One region of the Streptomyces sp. NPDC039480 genome, then DNA from elsewhere that is predicted to be linked to it. Evidence: riboswitches for the same ligand, from Rfam matches in the RefSeq annotation. Region 1 holds a riboswitch; each other region holds the start of a gene.
The links. Region 1 has a riboswitch for cobalamin ahead of ACZ56E_RS24330 (ABC transporter substrate-binding protein). Riboswitches for the same ligand answer to the same signal wherever they lie in the genome.
Positions count from the first base shown of each region.

Region 2: another riboswitch for cobalamin. It lies ahead of ACZ56E_RS09560 (ribonucleoside-diphosphate reductase subunit alpha); the one in region 1 lies ahead of ACZ56E_RS24330 (ABC transporter substrate-binding protein).
Region 3: another riboswitch for cobalamin. It lies ahead of cobN (cobaltochelatase subunit CobN); the one in region 1 lies ahead of ACZ56E_RS24330 (ABC transporter substrate-binding protein).

Region 1 covers NZ_JBVITX010000008.1:30,442-35,510, reverse strand. Annotated here, with positions in the region: gene ACZ56E_RS24340 (ABC transporter ATP-binding protein) at 1-193, opposite strand, end outside; gene ACZ56E_RS24335 (FecCD family ABC transporter permease) at 190-1,191, opposite strand; gene ACZ56E_RS24330 (ABC transporter substrate-binding protein) at 1,215-2,177, opposite strand; cobalamin riboswitch at 2,222-2,353, opposite strand; gene ACZ56E_RS24325 (M67 family metallopeptidase) at 2,357-2,779, opposite strand; gene ACZ56E_RS24320 (amino acid permease) at 2,897-4,405, opposite strand; gene ACZ56E_RS24315 (DUF2017 domain-containing protein) at 4,778-5,069, opposite strand, start outside.
Region 2 covers NZ_JBVITX010000002.1:767,843-772,911, forward strand. Annotated here, with positions in the region: gene ACZ56E_RS09555 (ribonucleotide-diphosphate reductase subunit beta) at 1-387, opposite strand, end outside; gene ACZ56E_RS09560 (ribonucleoside-diphosphate reductase subunit alpha) at 387-2,795, opposite strand; cobalamin riboswitch at 2,927-3,049, opposite strand; gene ACZ56E_RS09565 (GNAT family N-acetyltransferase) at 3,111-3,611, opposite strand; gene mctP (monocarboxylate uptake permease MctP) at 3,692-5,069, opposite strand, start outside.
Region 3 covers NZ_JBVITX010000004.1:215,403-220,471, reverse strand. Annotated here, with positions in the region: gene ACZ56E_RS14940 (precorrin-8X methylmutase) at 1-196, opposite strand, end outside; gene ACZ56E_RS14935 (cobalamin biosynthesis protein CobG) at 208-2,034, opposite strand; cobalamin riboswitch at 2,159-2,282, shown strand; gene cobN (cobaltochelatase subunit CobN) at 2,324-5,069, shown strand, end outside.

The DNA of each region.
Region 1 (5,069 bases):
CGTCGAGGAGGGCGTGGCCCGCGGTGGGGCGCAGCGTGCCGTAGACGCAGCGGAGCAGCGTCGTCTTGCCGCTGCCGTTGGGGCCGACGACGCCGACGGTCTCGCCGGGCGCTGCGGTGAGGTCGACGGCGTCGACGAGCCGTCTGCCGTCGATCTCGTACGAGAGGGCCTGCGTGCGCAGCTCGCCGGTCATGCCGGGACTCCTTCGGTACGCCGCCGCAGCAGCCACAGGAAGAACGGGCCGCCGGTCAGCGCGGTGAGCACGCCGACGGGGACGTCCTGCGGCGCGGCGACGGTGCGTGCGGCGAGGTCGGCGACGACCAGGAACACCGCGCCCATCAGCGCCACCACCGGGAGCAGCGCGCGGTGCGCGGCGCCGACCAGCATGCGGGCGGCGTGCGGCACCATCAGGCCGACGAAGCCGATGGCTCCGCTGTACGCGACGAGGACGCCGGTCAGGAGCGAGGCGAGGACGAAGACGCCGGCGCGGAAACGGGAGGCGTGCAGGCCGAGGACGGTGGCGCCCTCCTCCCCGGCGAGGAGCAGGTCGAGGGGCCGGGCCATGGAGACCAGGAGGGCCGTGCCGACGGCGAGGGTGGCGCAGGGCAGGGCGAGCATGTCCCAGCGGGCGCTGCCGAGGCCGCCCAGCGTCCAGTACAGGACTTCGCTGAGGTGGTCCGCGCTGTCGGCGGTGACGAGGATGAGGCTGGTCAGCGCGGTCAGGATGTACGAGACGGCGACGCCGGCGAGGATCAGGCGCCCGGTGGCGAAGCTGCCGCCGCCGCGGGCCAGGGCGTAGACGAGGACGAGGGAGAGCAGCGCGCCCACGAAGGAGGCGGCCGGGATCGTGACGGTGGTGGACAGGGCCGCGCCGAGGCCGAAGACGCTGCCGAGCACGATCGCGCAGACCGCGCCGACGGAGGCGCCCGAGGAGACGCCGAGCAGGAACGGGTCGGCGAGGGGGTTGCGGACGAGGGCCTGCAGGACGGTGCCGATGACCGCGAGCCCGGCGCCCACGGTCGCTCCGAGCAGGACTCTGGGCATGCGGACGTCCAGCACGATGGTGCGAAACGGGGAGGGTTCCGCGCGGCCCGTGAGGATGTCCAGGACGTCGGCGGTGGGGATGCGGACGGAGCCGAGGGCGAGACCGGCCACGAGCGCCACCGCGAGGGCCGCGCAGAGGGTCGTCATGACCGTGGCGTAGCGCAGGCGCTTCACAGCTGTGCCGCCAGCTTCCTCACCGCCTCGGGTGCTCGTACGCCCGTGACCACGTCCGAGAGGCGCAGGACCGCGAAGCGCTTGTTCTTGACGGCTGGGACGTCCTTGAGGACCGGGTCCTCCAGGAGGCGCTTCTTCTTCTGGGCGACCGTCGTGGCGCCGTAGTCGAGGATCAGGATGGCCTCGGGCCTGCGCTCGACGACCGATTCCCAGGAGGCGTCGCTGAAGGACTTGTCGACGTGGGCGAAGATGTTGCGGCCGCCCGCCCGCTCGATGATGTCGTTGCCGATGCCCTGGCCGCCCGCGGTGAACGCCGTCTTGTCGCCGCTGTCGTAGACGAAGACGGAGAGCGGCTTCTTGTCCTTGGACTTGTCGGCGGTGGCGGCCAGTTCGCGCTGGGCGCCCTTCACCCAGCGGTCGGCGCGGGCCCGCACCCCGAAGGTGGCGCCGACCTCGCGGACCTCGCGGTAGACGTCGTCCATGGAGACGGGCTTCTTGGCGCAGCCCTCGACGTTGAGGCGGCTCTCGATGCCGGACTTGGCGAGTGCCGAGCGGCTGCGGCCGTCGCCGGCGAGGAAGGCGCTGGCGTAGCCGCCGTAGACGAAGTCGGGGTTGGCGGAGAGCAGCTTCTCGTAGGAGGGGTACTCCTTGGCGAGCACCGGGAGCGACTTGTAGGCCTTCTCATACTTCGGGAGGACCTTGTCGTCGAGGTAGGCGGTGCCGGCGATGTGGTCCTTCAGGCCGAGTTCCAGCATCACTTCGGTGGTGTGCTGGTTCATGGTGACGGCGCGCTTCGGTGGTGCGTCGTACGTCGTCTTCACACCGCAGTTGGTGACGGTGTACGGGAATCCGGCGGCCTTGGCCGCGGGCTTGCTGTCACCGCCGGAGCCGGACGAGGAGCACGCGGCGAGCGGGACGAGCAGGGCCGCGGCGGCCAGGGCACGTATCGGTCGGGACATGGCTGAACTGCCTCCTCCAGGGGATTTCCGCGTCCCCTGCGTCGTGTGGAGGAAGGCGGCAGGTCAGTTCCTGACTCCCCCGCTCCGGCCGGCGTGTGCCGGTGGGGCGGGGTCACAGTGGCGGGACCGTGCCGGATTCGCACCGGCTTCCTGGGTCCTGCCGCCCTCATGAGTAAAGCTCAGTATGCCTGTACGACCTTTACCTCTTCCTCGGTGACCTCGCCGTCGACGATCCGGTACGAGCGGAACTGGAAGGGGCCGGCGTCGTCGGTGTCCGCCGTGGAGACCAGGACGTAGTGGGCGCCGGGCTCGTTGGCGTACGTGATGTCGGTGCGCGAGGGGTAGGCCTCGGTCGCCGTGTGCGAGTGGTAGATGATCACCGGCTCCTCGTCGCGGTCGTCGAGATCGCGGTAGAGCTTGAGCAGGTCGCCCGAGTCGAACTCGTAGAACGTGGGCGAGCGCGCGGCGTTGAGCATCGGGATGAACCGCTCGGGGCGGCCGGTGCCCGCCGGGCCCGCGACCATGCCGCACGCCTCGTCGGGGTGGTCCTGGCGCGCGTGCGCGACGATCTGGTCGTGGAGGGCCTGGGTGATGGTCAGCATGGCGCCAGGATAAGCAGAGGGGCCCTCGCGTACCGGAGTGTGGTACGCGAGGGCCCGAATGCTGGACAGCGGCCTTGGGGAGCCGGTCAGTCCTGGCGGTCGGCCTTGGAGAGGCGGTCAGTCCTTGGAGAGGCGGTCGCCGTCGGAGGCACCCGCGGAGGCGTCCTCGGAGAGGCCGATCTTCCGCTTGTTGAACGCCGCGGCCTGCGGGTTGCGGCTCTTGAGCACCAGGTAGGAGACGCCGAGGATCGCGGCCCAGACCGGAGCGGCGTACAGCGAGATCCGCGCGTCCTTGTCGACGCCCATCATCACGATGACCATGCCGATGAAGAGGAGGGCGAACCAGCTGGTGTACGGGGCGCCCGGGGCCCGGAAGGTGGACTGCGGCAGCTCGCCGCGGTCGGCCTTGCGGCGGTAGCGGATCTGGCAGGCCAGGATCATGATCCAGGCCCACATGCCGGAGATGGTCGCGAAGGAGACGACGTAGTTGAACGCCTCGCCCGGCCACTGGTAGTTGATCCAGACGCCGACCAGCATGAACGCGGCGGAGGCCGTGGTGCCGATCAGCGGCAGGCCGTTCTTCGTGAGCTTGGTGAAGAACTTCGGGCCCTGGCCGTTCATCGCCAGGTCGCGCAGCATGCGGCCGGTGGAGTACATGCCGGAGTTGCAGGAGGAGAGCGCGGCGGTGAGCACCACGAAGTTCACGATCGCGGCGCCGACGCCGAGGCCCATCTTCTCGAAGGCCGCGACGAACGGCGAGACGCCGGGCTGGAAGTGCGTCCACGGCACGACCGACAGGATCATGATGAGCGCGCCGACGTAGAAGACGGCGATGCGCCACGGCACGGTGTTGATGGCCTTGGGCAGGACGGTCTTCGGGTCCTTGGACTCGCCCGCGGTGACGCCGACGAGCTCGACGGCGAGGAAGGCGAACATCACGATCTGGAGCGTCATCAGCGTGGAGCCGATGCCGTTCGGGAAGAAGCCGCCCTGGTTCCACAGGTGGGCCACGGTCGCGGTGTCACCGGCGTCGGAGAAGCCGATGGTGAGGATGCCGATGCAGATCAGGATCATGCCGATGATGGCGGTGACCTTGACCATCGAGAACCAGAACTCCAGCTCGCCGAAGAGCTTCACGGAGATGAGGTTCGCGCCGTACAGGATGACCGTGAAGATCAGCGCGTACGCCCATTGCGGGACGGAGTTGTGTGTCCAGTACTGCATGTACTGGGCGGCCGCGGTCACTTCCGTGATGCCGGTGACGACCCAGAAGAGCCAGTACGTCCAGCCGGTCACGAATCCGAAGAACGGGCCCATGAACTCACGGGCGTACTCCGAGAAGGAGCCGGACACGGGCCGGTACATGAGGAGCTCGCCGAGCGCCCGCATGATGAAGAAGATGACGAGGCCCGCGATGGCGTACGCCAGGATGAGGCTGGGGCCGGCCTTGTGAATGGCCTTGCCCGCGCCGAGGAACAGGCCGGTGCCGATGGCACCGCCGATCGCGATCATCTGGATCTGCCGGGCTCCGAGCCCGCGCTGGTAGCCCTCGCCGGACGAGCCGTCCTGCGCGACACCGTTGCCGCCGTGCTCGTCGTGGTGCTCTTCGACCTGCACTGAGGTCATGGTGACGCCTTTCTCCATGCTGATCCGCGCCCGCACATCTGCGTTGTGGCTGCGGATCAGGTCCTGATCCCCCCGGATACGAATGGAGTGCTACCGGCGGTCTGCCGGCTCGAGCGCCCTCGGCGACATGGGTGGCGTAGCCGAGTGGTCGTGAAGATTTATCACGGTGGCAACAGTGAGGGAATGAGCCACCTGTGGCACACGCCACAAGAAGAAGCGGACAAAGTTCACTTGCCGCAGCAAAAGCGGACAATGAAGTGACGGGATCGTTATCCGGATTTGAGGCTCCGCTGAGCGAACGACCCGCCGCGTGAACAGAACCTGTCCACTACAACAAATTTCGCTGCCGTCTGCACGGATTTCTGCCCGGAATCAGTCCAGCAACGTCCCGACCAGCGTCTCCTGCAGTCCGCCGAGCCAGAGATAGGCCATCACCATCGGCTTGCGGGGGTCGGAGTCGGGCAGCCGGTAGAGCAGATCGGCGTCCTCCTCGTCGCTGACCTCCAGGCGCGTGCCGATCGCGAGGCGGAGGTCGTTGAGGGCTCCGAGCCAGTGCCGGGACTCCTCGACCGACAGTTTCAGGACAGCTCCGCCCTCGCCCGACGCCGTCATCGAGTCGAGCGAGCGGATCACGGCCAGGGCGTCGTCGCGCTTCTTGGCCCGC
Region 2 (5,069 bases), on a different contig from region 1:
GGCCCGGTCCTCGGGGTCGGGCAGATAGGTGTCGAGCAGCGTCAGATAGAACTGGACGTGCACGGCCTCCTCGAAGAGCTGACGGCTCAAGTAAAGACGGGCCTCGGGGGAGTTGATGTGCTTGTAGAGCGTGAGCACGAGGTTGTTGGAGACGATCGAGTCGCCGGTCGCGAAGAACGCGACGAGCCGGCCGATCAGGTGCTGCTCCTCGGGCGTCATCTTCGCCAGGTCGGCGACGTCCGAGTGGAGGTCGACCTCCTCGACGGTCCAGGTGTTCTTGATCGCGTCCCGGTAGCGCTCGTAGAAGTCCGGGTAGCGCATGGGGCGCAGGGTCAGCTCGAAGCCCGGGTCGAGGAGGTTCTTCTCGGCGTTGGTGGTGGAGCTCATTACTGGCAGGCCTCGCAGGACTCGGGGTTTTCCAGGGAGCAGGCGACGGCTTCCTCGGCCGTGGCCTGCGCGGGGACGGGGGCGGCGGTGGCGGTCTGGGAGCCGCCGGCGGCGCGGGCGATGCGGGTGGCGGGGCGCGAGCGCAGGTAGTACGTGGTCTTCAGGCCCGACTGCCAGGCGTACGCGTACATCGAGGAGAGCTTGCCGATGGTCGGCGTCTCCAGGAACAGGTTCAGGGACTGCGCCTGGTCGAGGAACGGGGTGCGGGCCGCGGCCATGTCGATCAGGCCGCGCTGCGGGATCTCCCACGCCGTGCGGTACAGCGCCCGCACGTCCGCGGGGATCCAGCTGAAGCCCTGCACCGAGCCGTTGGCCTCGCGCAGCGCCTCGCGGGTCTGCGCGTCCCAGACGCCGAGCCGCTTCAGCTCCTCCACCAGATAGGCGTTGACCTGGAGGAACTCGCCGGACAGCGTCTCGCGCTTGAAGAGGTTGGAGACCTGCGGCTCGATGCACTCGTAGACGCCCGCGATGGACGCGATGGTCGCGGTCGGCGCGATGGCGAGCAGCAGCGAGTTGCGCATGCCGGTGGTGGCGATACGTTCCCGCAGGGCCGCCCAGCGCTCGGGCCAGGTCAGCTCGACGCCGTAGTGGTCGGGGTGCAGGACACCGCGGGCCGTGCGGGTCTTCTCCCAGGCGGGGAGGGGGCCGTTGCGCTCGGCGAGGTCCGCGGAGGCCTCGTACGCGGCGAGCATGATCCGCTCGGCGATGCGGGTGGAGAGGGCGCGGGCCTCGGGGGAGTCGAAGGGCAGCTTCAGCTGGAAGAAGACGTCCTGGAGGCCCATCGCGCCGAGGCCCACCGGGCGCCACTTGGCGTTGGAGCGGCCGGCCTGCTCGGTCGGGTAGAAGTTGATGTCGACGACGCGGTCGAGGAAGGTGACGGCGGTGCGGACGGTCTCGTCGAGCCGCTCCCAGTCGATGTCACCCGCCTCCTGGTCCACGAACGCGCCGAGGTTCACCGAGCCGAGGTTGCAGACGGCCGTCTCCCCGTCGTCCGTCACCTCCAGGATCTCCGTGCAGAGGTTCGAGGAGTGCACGGTGTGGCCGGGCTCCGCCGTCTGGTTGGCGGTGCGGTTGGCGGCGTCCTTGAACGTCATCCAGCCGTTGCCGGTCTGCGCGAGGGTGCGCATCATGCGGCCGTACAGGTCACGGGCCGACATGGTCTTCTTCGCGAGCCCGGCGGCCTCGGCGGCGCGGTAGGCGGCGTCGAACTCCTCGCCCCACAGGTCGACGAGCTCGGGCACGTCGGACGGCGAGAACAGCGACCACTGCTGGTCGGCGGCGACCCGGCGCATGAACTCGTCGGGGATCCAGTGCGCGAGGTTGAGGTTGTGCGTGCGCCGCTGGTCCTCACCCGTGTTGTCGCGCAGCTCCAGGAACTCCTCGATGTCGGAGTGCCAGGTCTCCAGGTAGACCGCGGCCGCGCCCTTGCGCCGGCCGCCCTGGTTCACGGCGGCGACCGAGGCGTCCAGGGTCTTCAGGAACGGCACGATGCCGTTCGAGTGCCCGTTCGTCCCGCGGATCAGCGAACCCCGGGAGCGGATGCGGGAGTACGAGAGGCCGATGCCGCCCGCGTGCTTGGAGAGCCGCGCGACCTGGTGGTAGCGGTCGTAGATCGAGTCGAGCTCGTCCAGCGGGGAGTCGAGGAGGTAGCAGGACGACATCTGCGGGTGGCGGGTGCCGGAGTTGAAGAGCGTCGGCGAGGACGGCAGGTAGTCCAGGCGGCTCATCAGGCGGTACAGCGCGGCCACTTCGTCGAGCGCGCGTGCGCTGCCGTCCTCCGCGAGGCCGCTCGCCACGCGCAGCATGAAGTGCTGCGGCGTCTCGATGACCTGCCGGGTGATGGGGTGGCGCAGCAGATAGCGGCTGTGCAGGGTGCGCAGGCCGAAGTACTCGAAGCGGAGGTCGGCGCCGTCGGCGAGCGCGGCCTCCACGAGCGCGTCGAGCCGGGCCGCGTGTTCGGTGACGAAGGACGCCGTGCGGTCGGCGATCAGGCCCTCGCGGTGGCCGACGGCGATCGACTCGGTGAAGGAGCGCACGCCCTGCGACGCGGCCTCGGCGGTGATGGAGAGGGTGAGCAGCCGGGCGGCGAGCCGGGAGTAGGCCGGGTCCTCCGAGATGAGCCCCGCGGCCGCCTCGGTCGCCAGCTCGCGCAGCTCCGACTCGTCGGCTCTGGCCGACCGGCCGCGCAGCGCGGCGGCGGCGACCCGGCCGGGGTCGGTGTCGGGGAGGTCGGCGGTGAGGTCGGTCAGGGTCCGCAGCAGCGCGGCCCCCGGTCCGTCGGTGCCTTCGGTACCCTCGGCGGTCGACTGTGACAGCGCTGACGCAGGTTCGGCAGGCGCGATGGTCACGTGGAGCTCTCCCTCGCTCGGCTCTGGGCCTGGGGGAGAGGACGGCACACACGGGCGCACCCGGGCAGGGCGGCGTACCGCGTCCACCGGCCCATTCCACGAGGCCCGGACGGTCGGCACCCGGGCCGGACGGCACGGGTGCACTGCCGGCAGGTCTTCGGACTCCGCGTACGACAAATGCGTACACGTCTACCGTTGCGGGACAGTTCCGGACTTGCACCGGATTCCCCTGCGGCGACAGCGAGCATGAGCATACATCTTGTGCCGCGCTCTTGAAGCAGGCCCACATCTTGTGTCGGCTTGCGGGGGCGGTGACTAGAGTTTCAATGCGTACGTCAGCAGTGGCACCGTCTCGATCGGCCTCCAGTCGCGCTCGGGCGTCCGCACGAAGCCGAGGCGCTCGTACAGCCGGTGGGCGGCGTGCATGGACCTCTGCGTGGACAGGACGAGCGCGCCGCGGCCCGCCTCCTCGGCGCGTCGCACGCACTCCCGTACGAGCGTCTCGCCCACGCCCCGGCCCCGCGTCTCGGGGGAGACGGCCAGCATGCGGATCTCCGCCTCGTTGTCCCGCGCGATGTCGGCCATCGGGCCGCCGGCCGGCACGTAGGTGACGCAGCCGAGCACCTGCCCGTCCGCCGCGGCCACCAGGACCTCGGCCGCCGCCGCCCGCGCCGGCACGTCGCGCAGCACCGTGAGATAGGGGTCCTCCGCGCCGAAGTCCAGGTGCCCCTCGGAGAGATAGGCCTGCGCGGTGAGCTCGCCGATGGTCTCGTAGTCCTCGGGTCGTGCCTCTCTGATGCTGATCGTGAAATCCATGGGCGCAGTGTGCAACACGGGTACGACAAAGGGCCGCCGGTTTTTTCCGGCGGCCCGAGTCGCGTGCGCGGTGGTGCGGATCAGTGCCCGGCGCCCGCTGTCGCCTTCGGCAGTTCCTGGACGACGCCGGGGTCGCCGGCGTCCGCCGTGTAGTCCTCCGGCGACGTCTCGTCGATGCCCTCGGGCGCCTTCAGCGCCTTCAGGACGAAGGTGAGGACGACGGTCACGACCACGTTCAGGACGAACGCGGTGAGGCCGATGTAGCCGATCTCGCCGATGCCCGGGATCGTGTCGGACGAGCCGCCGAAGTGTTTCTGCGTGGGCGAGGCGACGCCGTACGCGGCGAGCGTGCCGTAGACCATGCCGACCGCCCAGCCCGCGAGCAGCGCCCAGCGGTGGAACCACCGGGTGAACAGGCCGCCGACCAGCGCGGGCATCGTCTGCAGGATCCAGATGCCGCCCAGGAGCTGGAAGTTGATCGCGACGGTCTTGTCCATGCCGAGGACGAAGACGAGGGCGCCCACCTTCACCATGAGCGAGACGAGCTTGGAGACCTTGGTCTCCTGCGCGGGCGTCGCGTCCGGCTTGATGAAGTCCTTGTAGATGTTGCGGGTGAAGAGGTTCGCGGCTGCGATGGACATGATGGCGGCAGGCACGAGCGCGCCGATGCCGATCGCGGCGAAGGCGACGCCCGTGAACCAGTCGGGGAACATGTTCTCGAAGAGCTGCGGGATCGCCAGCTGGCCGTTCTCGACCTTCACCCCGGCCGCGATCGCCATGAAGCCGAGCAGCGCGAGCAGGCCCAGCATCAGGGAGTACAGGGGCAGGATCGTGGTGTTGCGGCGGATCACGTTCCGGCTCTTGGAGGAGAGCGTCGCCGTGATCGAGTGCGGGTACATGAAGAGCGCGAGGGCCGAGCCGAGCGCCAGGGTCGCGTACGTCCACTGACCGGCCTCGGGCGGTGCGAGCGCGCCGCGCGGCTTGTCGGTCGCCGGGTTGGTCTGCGAGAACGCCTCGCCCGCCTTGGCGAAGATGTCGTCGAAGCCGCCGAGCTTGATCGGTATGTAGATGATCGCGACGACGATGACGAGGTAGATCAGACCGTCCTTCACGAACGCGATCAGCGCGGGCGCGCGCAGCCCCGACGAGTACGTGTACGCGGCGAGCACGGCGAACGCGATCAGGAGCGGCAGGTCCTTGATGAACCAGTTGGTGTCGGGACCGCCGCCGATCCCCATGACGTCGAGGACGGCCTGGATGCCGACCAGCTGGAGCGCGATGTACGGCATCGTGGCGAGGATGCCGGTGACCGCGACGGCCAGCGAGAGCCCCTTGGAGCCGAAGCGTCCGCGCACGAAGTCGGAGGTGGTCACATAGCCGTGCTTGTGCGAGACCGACCACAGGCGCGGCAGGAAGGTGAAGATCAGCGGGTAGACGAGGATCGTGTACGGCACGGCG
Region 3 (5,069 bases), on a different contig from region 1:
GCGCCTTGCGGGCGTCGGCGATGACTCGCGGGCTGTAGGCGAGATCCTTCACGAGATCCACCATCCCGCAGGCGTGGATCATCCGGACCGCGACCTGGCTGACGTCGGCGGGCAGGCCGTGGAGGTCCGCCTCCGCGCGGATGGTGGCAAAGGACTCGCGGTAGATCGCCGCGCCGTCCTTCTCGTAGTCGAACACTGTGCTCTCGCTCATCTCGTGGCCGTCGTTTTCGTGGTGTTACGTGCCGTGGTGACCGTCTCGGTCAGGGTGCCGCCCGTCACGCGCTCGGTCGAGCCGCCGGTGTGCCGCGTGACCTCGTAGCGGCCGTCGCCGGTGGCGAGGACGTCGACCCAGTCGCCGTGCGGGTGCCCGCAGCGCCGCTCGCAGCCGGACCAGTGGACGGGGAGTCCGCCGGTGCCGGGCACGGCGTCGCCGCGGACGTCGGCGAGGGACTTGCCGCAGCCCGGGCGTCCGGTGCAGGCGCCGACACCCAGCCAGGGCGAGTCGGGTGCGGTGACGTATCCGACGCCGGCCAGCGCGGCCAGCCGTTCGCGGGCCGCGACCCCATCGGCGAAGCCGGGAAGCACAAATCCGCGCCAGGGCGTAACCCGCAGCTCATCGGCGGGCAGCGGCAGAAGGGCCCGCCACTGGGCGGCGCTCACGCGGCCGAGGGGGGCGTGGACCACCACAGCGCGACCGACGACGCCCGGGGCGGGCGGGGCGGTACTCGGCGGCCGCCGGGTGCCGGCGGGCGCGGCATCGCCATCTGCGGCCGACGCGGCAACCGGCGGACGCGGGACATCAGCGGGCGCGGCATCACCATCCGCGGGCGTGACGGCAACCGGCGACCGCGGGACATCAGCGGGCGCGGCATCGCCATCAGCGGTCGGCGCGCCGACCGACAGCCGCCGGGCGTCGGCAGGCGCGGCATCACCATCCGCGGGCGTGACGGCAACCGGCGACCGCGGGACATCAGCGGGCGCGGCATCACCATCAGCGGACGGCGCGGCAACCGGCAGCCGCCGGGCGTCGGCAGGCGCAGCATCACCATCCGCAGGCGAAGCGGTGTCCGGCAGCCGCGGGACGCCGGCGAGCGTGACATCGCCATCAGCCGACGGCACGGCAACCGGCAGCCGCCGGGCGTCGGCAGGCGCGGCACCGCCATCCGCGGACAGCACGGCAACCGGTGACCGCGGGACATCAGCGGGCGCGGCATCGCCATCAGCGGGTGTGACGGCACCACCGACGGGCGTGGCGGTGAGGTCGGCGGGTGTAGCGGTGAGGTCGGCCGGTGTAGCAGCGGCAGCCGCGGGTGTGGCGGTGACGTCGGCGCGGGCCAGTGCTGCCGCCAGGTCCGGGGTCGTGCCCTCGGGCAGTTCGCGCAGCCGCCAGGCTCCGTTGCCCGCCTCGCGCGCGGCGGCGAGGAAGGCCCCGGCGGCGGCGAGGGCGGCGCGCGGGGCGTCGGCCCCGGCGACCCGGAAGGCGTGCCCCCCGAGACGTACGACCGCGGTCCCGCCCGATTCTGCGATCAAGGTCACATCGCCGCCGAGCCCGGCCACATCCCCGCGGCCGTCGTCGAGGGCGAACAGGAAGCGGCCGGAGAGCGCCGTCGTCCACTCCTCGGCGCAGAGGAGCCGGTCCAGCTCGCGGGCCCACAACTGCACGTCGGCGTGGCCGAGTCCGTCGGTTCCCGCGAGCGGGGACGCCACCACGTTCCGCACCCGCTCGTGGCGCTCGGAGGGCAGCAGGCCGGCGTCCGCGAGCAGCCGGGAGAGTTCGCCGCCGCACGCGTCGCCGAGGCCGCGCAGCTCGATGTTGCCGCGTGAGGTGACGCTGAGGTTCCCGTCCGCCAGACGCTCCGCCACGGCTGCCAGCACAGCTACCTGATGCCCCGTCAGAAGGCCCCCGGGCAGCCGGAGTCGGGCGAGGCGCCCGTCGTCCGCGAGGTGCAGACGGAGGGCTCCGGGGCAGGCGTCACCCCGGTCACGTATGAGGGATTCGCCCTGGTCTGGGGATGGTGCTCGGGTGGGCGGCATGGCGGCGAGCATACCCACGCGGATCCGGCCGGTCGCCTCCCGAGACGGACCGTCCTGGCAGGTGGCCGCCCCATCGGCGGCGGGCAGGACTTACTATGCAGGCGGCGGGCTTCCAGGTCCGCCGACGCCAGCGACGGCGTGGGTCCACCAGGACCCGAGGGAGGAAGCCCGGTGCGAATCCGGCGCGGTCCCGCCACTGTGAGCCCCACCCGCGTGGGGTGAGCCAGGAACTCCTGCCGTCCATACGACCACCCGGGGCGCGGACACCCCGAGGAAGGCCTGCGCCCGCATGCTTCTGCTGTTGTCGACCTCCGACACCGACCTGCTCAGCGCCCGCGCGGCGGGTGGCCCCGTCGACTACCGGTTCGCCAACCCGTCCCGCCTGGACCTCGACGGGCTGCCCGCCCTGCTCGACGGCGTCGACCTCGTCGTCGTACGCCTCCTCGGCGGCGTCCGCGCCTGGCAGGACGGCCTGGACCAGCTCATCGCCACCGGCCTCCCGGTCGTCGTGCTCACCGGCGAACAGGCGCCCGACGCCCAGTTGATGGCCTCGTCGACCGTGCCGATCGGCATCGCCGCCGAGGCGCACGCCTACCTCGCGCACGGCGGCCCCGCCAACCTGGAGCAGCTGGCCCGCTTCCTCTCCGACACCGTGCTGCTCACCGGCCACGGCTTCGAGCCGCCCGCCGCCGCCCCCTCCTGGGGCCCGCTGGAGCGCACCGCCCGCACGGAAGGCACCGACGGCCCGACCGTCGCGGTGCTCTACTACCGCGCCCACCACATGAGCGGCAACACCGCCTTCGTGGACGCGCTGTGCGGCGCGATCGAGGACGCGGGCGCCCGCGCCATGCCGCTGTACGTGGCTTCGCTGCGCGCCCCCGAGCCCGAGCTGATCGACGAGCTGCGCGCCGCCGACGCCATCGTGACGACGGTCCTCGCGGCGGGCGGCACCAAGCCCGCCGAGGCGTCGGCCGGCGGCGACGACGAGTCGTGGGACGCGGGCGCGCTGACCGGCCTCGACGTACCGATCCTCCAGGCGCTCTGCCTGACCGGGTCGCGCTCCGCGTGGGAGGAGAACGACGAGGGCGTCTCGCCGCTGGACGCCGCGAGCCAGATCGCGGTGCCCGAGTTCGACGGGCGCCTCATCACGGTCCCCTTCTCCTTCAAGGAGATCGACGAGGACGGCCTTCCCGCGTACGTGGCCGACGCCGAGCGGGCGGCCCGGGTCGCCGGCATCGCCGTGCGGCACGCGCGCCTGAAGCACATCCCGGCCGCCGACAAGCGCCTCGCGCTGGTGCTTTCCGCGTACCCGACCAAGCACTCCCGCATCGGCAACGCGGTCGGCCTCGACACCCCCGCGTCCGCCGTCGCGCTCCTGCGCAGGCTCATCGCCGAGGGCTACGACTTCGGTCCCGAGGCCGACATCCCGGGCCTCGTCTCCGGCGACGGCGACGAGCTGATCCGCGCGCTCATCGACGCGGGCGGCCACGACCAGGACTGGCTCACCGAGGAGCAGCTCGCCGCCAACCCGGTGCGCATCCCGGCCGCCGACTACAAGCGGTGGTACGCGACGCTCCCGCAGGAGCTGCGGGACTCGGTCGAGCAGCACTGGGGGCCGCCGCCCGGCGAGATGTTCCTGGACCGCTCGCGGGTCGGCAACGGCGGGGACCCGGAGGGCGACATCGTGCTCGCCGCCCTGCGCCGCGGCAACCTGCTCATCCTCATCCAGCCGCCGCGCGGCTTCGGCGAGAACCCCATCGCGATCTACCACGACCCGGACCTGCCGCCGTCGCACCACTACCTGGCGGCGTACCGCTGGATCGCGGCGTCCGCGGCGGACGGCGGCTTCGGCGCCGACGCGATGATCCACCTCGGCAAGCACGGCAACCTGGAGTGGCTGCCCGGCAAGAACGCGGGCCTGTCCGCCGCCTGCGGCCCCGACGCCGCGCTCGGCGACCTGCCGCTGATCTACCCCTTCCTGGTCAACGACCCGGGCGAGGGCACCCAGGCCAAGCGCCGCGTGCACGCCACGCTCATCGACCACCTGGTGCCGCCGATGGCACGCGCCGACTCCTACGGCGACATCGCGCGCCTTGAGCAGCTCCTCGACGAGTACGCGCAGATCAGCTCCATGGACCCGGCGAAGCTTCCGGCGATCCGCGCGCAGATCTGGACGCTCATCCAGGCCGCGAAGCTCGACCACGACCTGGGTCTCGAGGACCGTCCGGACGACGACGGCTTCGACGACTTCCTGCTGCACGTCGACGGCTGGCTCTGCGAGATCAAGGACGCGCAGATCCGCGACGGCCTGCACGTCCTCGGCACCGCCCCGGCCGCCGGTGACCGCGTCAACCTCGTCCTCGCGATCCTGCGGGCCCGCCAGATCTGGGGCGGCACGACCGCCCTGCCCGGTCTGCGCGAAGCCCTCGGTCTCGACGAGTCCGCGGCGACGCGCACCACCGCCGACGCGGCCGAGGAGCAGGCCCGCGCGCTGGTCCAGGCGATGGACGACGCGGACTGGGACCTCGCCGCCGTCCCCCGCGACCAGGGTGAACAGGTCGCCGCGGTCCTGGAGTTCGCGGCCCGCGAGGTCGTGCCGCGCCTCGCGGCCACCACCGCCGAGCTCGACCACTCCGTCCACGCCCTGAACGGCGGCTTCGTCCCGGCGGGCCCCTCGGGCTCCCCGCTGCGCGGCCTGGTCAACGTCCTGCCGACCGGCCGCAACTTCTACTCGGTCGACCCGAAGGCCGTCCCGTCCCGCCTCGCGTGGGAGACGGGCCAGGCCCTCGCCGACTCCCTCATCGAGCGGTACAGGACGGACAACGGCGAGTACCCCACGTCCGTCGGCCTCTCCCTGTGGGGCACGAGCGCGATGCGCACCGCGGGCGACGACGTCGCCGAGGCCATGGCGCTGCTCGGCGTCCGCCCGGTCTGGGACGACGCGTCGCGCCGCGTCACGGGTCTGGAGGCCATCCCGTACGAGGAGCTGGGCCGTCCCCGCATCGATGTGACGCTGCGCATCTCGGGCTTCTTCC